Regions from separate parts of the Psychrobacillus sp. FSL K6-2836 genome, predicted to be linked through region 3. Evidence: predicted binding sites of a transcription regulator. Region 3 holds the regulator's gene; each other region holds the start of a gene.
What was found. Region 3 encodes Rex, which represses fermentation and respiration genes when NADH is low (regulators of the CRP and FNR family bind a similar motif). Its sites were predicted from a motif close to TTGTGAAATATTTCACAA; they were not measured.
Positions count from the first base shown of each region.

Region 1 (2,276 bases), 220 kb from region 3:
ATAAAAAGGCATCCAATTAATTTGGTTGCCTTTTTTTCTCTTTAAAACAATTCATCTTTTAACTTATCTATATTCAAAATAATATTGCCTGCTGGATCAGCGCTTATTAGTTTTGACTTTTTTAAAGAAGTGAGCGTTCTGCTAACTGTTTCACGGCTCGAACCGATCATATTAGCTAAATCTCGATTTGTGAACTGCGTTGTGAAGATATAGTGATTGTCATCGTATTTCTTCCCATGACTTTTTACTAAGCGTATTAATAGTAAAATAATTTGCTCGTATGTATTATGCAAAATTTTCTCTTCCAACCGATTTTGTAGGTCTACGATTTTGTCTCCGAGTATTCGGAAAATCTTCACACAAATTTCTGGATTAGTTTTTAGGAATTGCTCGAACAATTGAATTGGTATATATATTAAAACCGCATCCTCTGACACCTCTGCATGAGCGGGGTAGGTACCTTTGCGAAAGAATCCCATATGAGGAAACATTTCACCCTCCCCAAGAACATTGATGATTTGTTCTTTTCCTTGCATGTCCGTACGATATATTTTTATTTGCCCCTGATGAACAAAATAAACATTAGTTAGTGGATCATCTTGCATAAAAATATGAGTACCTTGGCGATAAAATCGATTTTTTGCCAAATCAAGTATTGGTTCTATTTCTGTATTGGTCAAATCTTTAAATAAGGAAAAACGTTGTAGAAGTGCCTGTATCGATTCTGCATTCATATAGCTCATCCTTTCTCTTTAGACTGTCCTTTTCATTGTACCATCAAAAGTTTTTCTTTGGAGAACCTGAGATGTGATTAAAATCATAGGGTCAATGTGTTTTTTCTCACTTCAGTTTAAAATGGCAAGCCTTATGATAGGAACAGAAGCAAAAATAATGGAGGGAAACCAAAATGAGTAATATTCAATTTGCAGTAAAACTAAACGCACCTGATATTGAACCAAGAATTCGTCATCCTAGAATATTTGAAGCGTTTGATGCTTTACAGTCAGGCGAGTTTTTAGAACTTTCAAATGACCATGATCCAAAACCATTGCTTTATCAATTTATGATAGAACGTGAAGACACATACACATGGGAATATATTGAAAACGGCCCTAATCATTGGCGAGTTGCTATCGGTAAAAAATAATATTTCACGTAAAGATCCTAGAGAGAGCTATTTCGGGATCTTTTTGTTTATTATTTGTCATATCTTCCTATTTTTTATGTGAATAATATCACTTCGGATTAAAAGTGAAAATGTTAAAATCCAAGTATAAGTTAACTTACGGTCATTTTAGGAAACAAATTAGGAGGGAATAAGTATGTTTTCACGAGATTATAATAAAAATCCATTTATTGTTATTTGGGAGTTAACCCGTGCATGTCAGCTTCATTGTCTGCATTGTCGTGCAGAGGCTCAGCATCATAGACATCCATTGGAGTTAACGTTTGATGAAGGTAAAAAATTAATAGATGATATTTATGAAATGGAAAATCCCTTACTTGTATTTACAGGTGGGGATCCGTTGGAACGACCAGATGTATTTGATATTGCCGAGTATGCTATTAAAAAGGGTATCCGTGTATCTATGACTCCATCTGCTACTCCAAATGTGACAAAAGAAGCAATGCAAAAGGCAAAAGATATTGGGCTAGCTAGGTGGGCTTTTAGTATTGATGGGCATTCTGCAGAAGTACATGATCACTTTAGGGGAACGACTGGTTCGTTTGATTTGACGATAAAGGCTATCGAATATTTAAATGAATTAGGAATGCCTTTACAGATTAATACAGTTATTTCGAGATATAACTATGAATACTTGGATGAGTTAGCAGAAATGGTAGAGAAGCTTAACTGTGTATTATGGAGTGTGTTCTTCTTAGTTCCAACTGGTCGTGGGAAAGAAACAGACATGATTTCACCAGCAGAACATGAAAAAGTATTTAGATGGCTGTATGATCTTTCCAAACGTGTACCGTTTGATATTAAAACAACTGCAGCACAGCATTATCGCCGAGTGGTTATTCAACAAAAATTACGGGAACAAAAAGGATTGAGTGATAAAGAGCATATCCTCTATGAAGATACATTGACAATGGGAGATACCGGTAAAATTGATGGTTTAGGACGAGCACCAAAAGGAGTAAATGACGGAAATGGCTTTGTCTTTATCTCGCATACAGGTGATGTGTTTCCAAGTGGACTACTTCCGATAAAAGCTGGTAATGTCCGTCAAACACCATTAGCAGAAATTTACCGTGACTCAGAAGTTTTC
Region 1 is NZ_JBBOOM010000001.1:3,129,199-3,131,474, forward strand. It holds gene MKY37_RS14890 (Crp/Fnr family transcriptional regulator) at 42-734, opposite strand; gene MKY37_RS14895 (DUF2249 domain-containing protein) at 908-1,147, shown strand; gene MKY37_RS14900 (TIGR04053 family radical SAM/SPASM domain-containing protein) at 1,323-2,276, shown strand, end outside.
Region 1: the regulator Rex is predicted to act here: its motif matches at 1,224-1,241, upstream of MKY37_RS14900 (TIGR04053 family radical SAM/SPASM domain-containing protein).

Region 2 (2,276 bases), 2.7 Mb from region 3:
TTATTAATGTATTATCTACAACAATTTAATTTATGATTAAAACTGGCAAATACAATTCATAAATATCCACTATTTTAGTAAATAGCGAGCAATACGATGTGCTCTTTCAAGCAGCGGGAGCACGGAGAATGAGACTCCATAAAGGATGAGGAGCAATAGTAGCTTATGCGTAGTAACAAGCGCACATCCGTGGAGAAAGCACTCAATTGACAAGATTTTTTCGTCATAATCGTATATTATTTATCTTCCTACCAAAACGATAAACAGAAAAAAATGACTCTATTTGTAGTCACAAATGAAGTCATCTTGGTTATTCATATTATTTTTGCTTTTGGCGCTGTAGACTTTAAAATATATGCCGTTACCCCACTATACACTAAAATAGATAATCCAATTATAACAGCTAACATATAAAACGCCCTCTCAACTGAATTTGATATTCATTCTCATTGACATAATACCATAGTATATTTAAAAATTCTACAATACCTATTCTTTTTTCCTATTTTACGTGATAAAATTGATACATCTATACTAGATGGAGGGGAAGAAATGAGCGCTTCAAAACATATTCAAACAATTTTAAACGGAACAATCCAATCTTTAAAATCAGTCATACCAATAGCAATGGATATAAAATCCCCTTCCTTGATGGTTCAGCCATTCGAACAAAAAGAAATGGGTGTACTAATTGGAATAATCGGTGATATTAAAGGACGAATTATTATTGACTCCACAGCTGAATCCTTTTCTGCAATTGGAGCAACCATGTTCGGTATGCCATTAGAAGGTGAGATGCTCGAATCATTTACAGGCGAGCTTGGGAATATGATCGCAGGGAATATATGTACTTCCGTGGCTGCTAATGGTGTTGAAATTGATATTACTCCGCCTACTGTTATTGTCGGCACTACTAGGTTATATGGATTTCAACATGCTTTTAAACTTCCTGTAGTCATTGAAAATATTGGTGAAATGACAATTATCTTAACTATAGATGAATAAAGAACAGAGCCTCCTTTTGTAGGAAGGTTCTTTTTTTATGCAAAAAAACCTGTCTCATTAGGTGAATACCCTCGTACCCCATCACATTTCACATATAGTTCACAGTTTACATACTTAAGTGTGATTTTTATCACATCATCTAACAGCAGTAATATTTATTATGGAATTATACAAGTTGAATAGGAGGTGTAAGTAAATGTCGAAAAAGAAAGAAAAAGATACAGATTTAAAAGGCACTCTTTATTCTGTTGGTTTTGTTGGCTTATTTATTTTAGTTTCTTGGTTCATGGCATTTTACTTATTCATAGACAGATTTTAATTTAATTGGAGGTTATAGACTTATGCATATTCATAAGTATGAAAAGTGGTGGCTAACTTTTGGGATTAGCTCATTGGTATTATTTTTAGTTATCGTTGGTTTTAGTGCATTTCATTATGGTTCACACCCCCCAACTGGAAAAGTTTACATCGATCCTGAGCGAGTTGATGAGATAGCACCTTTTAATAATCCAGGGGTTCATAAAGTAGAAGGTAAAGAATGGGACTATGAAGTAGTACTAGTAGCCTCTGCATTCTACTATAATCCCCCTGAAATTGAAGTACCATTAGGTTCCACCGTAAAGTTCATATCAACAACTAAAGATGTTGTTCATGGATTTCAAGTCGCAGGAACAAATATTAATATGATACTAGAACCGGGTTATGTTTCGGAATATGTAACAACAGTAGACAAATCTGGTGAGTTTTTAATCTTATGTAATGAATATTGTGGCATCGGACATTCTTCTATGACGTCCAAGTTAAAGGTGGTGGAGTAAAATGACAACGATTAAAGAAAAAGCAAAAGATTTCACAAAAGTCGACCGTCGTGATGGAAAACTAGCCCTTGCTCATATATATGTAGCATTTATCGCTTTATTCATCGGAGGTCTTTGTGGATTATTACAAGTTCTAGTCCGCTCTGGTAAATTTACACTCCCTTGGGGAATCGGATATTATCAAATTTTAACTGTTCATGGTGTGTTATTAGGTCTTATTTTAACAACTTATTTTATACTAGGTTTCCAAATTGCTGCTATGAGCAGAACTTCTGGAACTTTTACAGACAAACAACGTTTATTCGGTTGGATCGGTTTCTGGGTAATGACTACTGGTACAGTTGCAGCAGCAACGATGGTTTTACTAAATGAAGCTTCTGTTTTATATACATTTTATGCTCCTCTTCAAGCACATTGGATTTTTTATGTGGGAATGGCTCTGGTAGTTGTAGG
Region 2 is NZ_JBBOOM010000001.1:246,376-248,651, forward strand. It holds gene MKY37_RS01250 (chemotaxis protein CheX) at 553-1,005, shown strand; gene MKY37_RS01255 (cytochrome c oxidase subunit 2A) at 1,202-1,324, shown strand; gene MKY37_RS01260 (cytochrome B5) at 1,347-1,823, shown strand; gene MKY37_RS01265 (b(o/a)3-type cytochrome-c oxidase subunit 1) at 1,825-2,276, shown strand, end outside.
Region 2: the regulator Rex is predicted to act here: its motif matches at 1,124-1,141, upstream of MKY37_RS01255 (cytochrome c oxidase subunit 2A).

Region 3 (2,276 bases):
TTTCTTTCTAGTATTTGTGGGACAGGGTATTGCAGCAAGCATCGAGCTCAAATTTGGTGTGGATCCTGGATCAGAAAATACAACTCAGTTTATAGAAATTGCCCATACCGTACCATTAGCTATTTTTTCAATTGTCATTTTTGCCCCTATATTAGAGGAGCTGATATTCCGAAGAATCATCTTCGGAACTCTGTTGCCAAAAACGAATTTCTTTGTAGCCGCTTCTGTAAGTGCAATTGTGTTCGGAATTATTCACTTTGACTTTACGCACATACTACTATATGCCGTTTCTGGATTTATATTCGCATTTATCTATTACAAGACGAAGCGAATTATCGCATCAATTATTTCCCATATGTTATTAAATGGATTTGTTGTGTTAGTTCAATTTTACGGTGACGACATTCAACAGTTTCTTAAACAATATTCAAATATGCAGTTCCTATTTTTCCATTAATAAAAGCCTTTGACCTGTTAGCATTATGGTCAAAGGCTTTTTTTGTTATTCAGTATGTTCATTTCTTATTAAATAAATAAGGGTCTGCAATTCGACAGAAAGATCGATTGTGTGCACACGGATTGCATCAGTTGTTTGGATACGGATTGGTGTAAAGTTTAATATCCCTTTAATAGAGGATGCCTCTAATTGATCGGCTACCTGCTGTGCTGCTCGACTCGGCAAAGTAAAAATTACTAATTCGATTCCATATTCCTCTAGTTTTTTTAGCATAACACTCGAGTGATATACTGGAATATCGCTAATTGTCGTTCCCTCAACTGGGGCCTTTGTATCAAATGCCACGACAATCTTAGTGTTGTGGTTTTTTTGGAAGTTATATTTTAGAAAAGCAGTTCCTAAACTACCAACACCAATAAGAGCCACATTTGCAGCCTCATCCTGGTCAAGTGTTTTACGGAAAAACTCAAGTAACGTTGGAACATCATAGCCGTATCCCTTTTTCCCAAGCGCACCAAAATGAGAGAAATCTCTTCTAATTGTAGCTGAATCGATTTTCATCGCTTCACTCAATTCCTGCGAGGAAACTCGTTTATGCCCAGCATTATGAAAACTTTGTAAAAATCTATAATATAATGGAAGTCTTTTCGTAGTTGCTTGAGGAATTCTCGGTGTTTCTGGTTTCATAAAAAATCCTCCTAGTTTAGTCAAACAAATCGTTATTATCTTACTAGACATTTCTATCATTGTAAACCTAGAGCGTTGCAACGACAAGCCCTATCTATTACACTAAGGATAGAATTGAGGTGCAAAGAATTGTGATTGTTTTACAAGTCAATCAAATAACAAAATCCTTTAACGGTGAAGATATATTAACTAACGTAAAGCTAGAGGTTCAGGATCGAGACCGGGTTGCCCTTGTTGGTAGAAACGGTGCCGGAAAATCTACACTACTTAAAATAATAGCAGGTGAAATGTCGTATGATTCAGGCGAAATAATTATGCCAAAAAATATTCGTCTTGGCTATTTAGAACAGCATGCAGGTCTCGAATCCAAGCTGACCATCTGGGAGGAAATGAAGACAATCTTTAGTCATCTCATTAACTCCGAAAAAGAGCTTCGTTCCTTAGAATCACAAATGGCAGACCCTTCTATATATGAAGATTCCGAAGCTTATGCAAGAGTGGCAGCAACATATGATGAATTACAGTTAGCCTTTGATGAAGCTGGTGGCTATCGTTTCGAATCAGATATCCGCTCCATCTTACATGGCATGCAGTTTTTCCCAGATGATTATGATAAACCTGTCCAAGCATTATCCGGAGGACAAAAAACGAGGCTGGCACTAGCTAAAATGCTATTGAGCAAGCCAGACTTACTTATCCTCGATGAGCCTACCAACCATTTGGACATTCAAACGTTAAGCTTTTTAGAAAACTATTTGAAAAATTATAATGGTGCAGTTCTTATTGTCTCACATGACCGATACTTTTTAGACCAAGTCGTCAACTTTGTTTACGAAGTATCTCGACATAATGTAGCAAGATATGTTGGCAACTACAGCTCCTACTTAACGCAAAAAGCAAAAAACTATGAGTTAGATAGAAAAAAATACGAAAAACAGCAGGAGGAGAAAGCAAAGCTAGAGGATTTTGTTAGTAAAAATCTGGCTCGTGCCTCTACTACTAAAATGGCCCAGTCTAGACGTAAGGTTATCGAAAAAACCGATTGGATGGACTCCCCGGATGGCGATGAAAAATCTGCATCATTCGGCTTTACTATCGATCGACCTAGTGGCAATGACGTTCTGCGCCTTGA
Region 3 is NZ_JBBOOM010000001.1:2,908,781-2,911,056, reverse strand. It holds gene MKY37_RS13935 (CPBP family intramembrane glutamic endopeptidase) at 1-457, shown strand, start outside; gene MKY37_RS13930 (redox-sensing transcriptional repressor Rex) at 503-1,144, opposite strand; gene MKY37_RS13925 (ABC-F family ATP-binding cassette domain-containing protein) at 1,276-2,276, shown strand, end outside.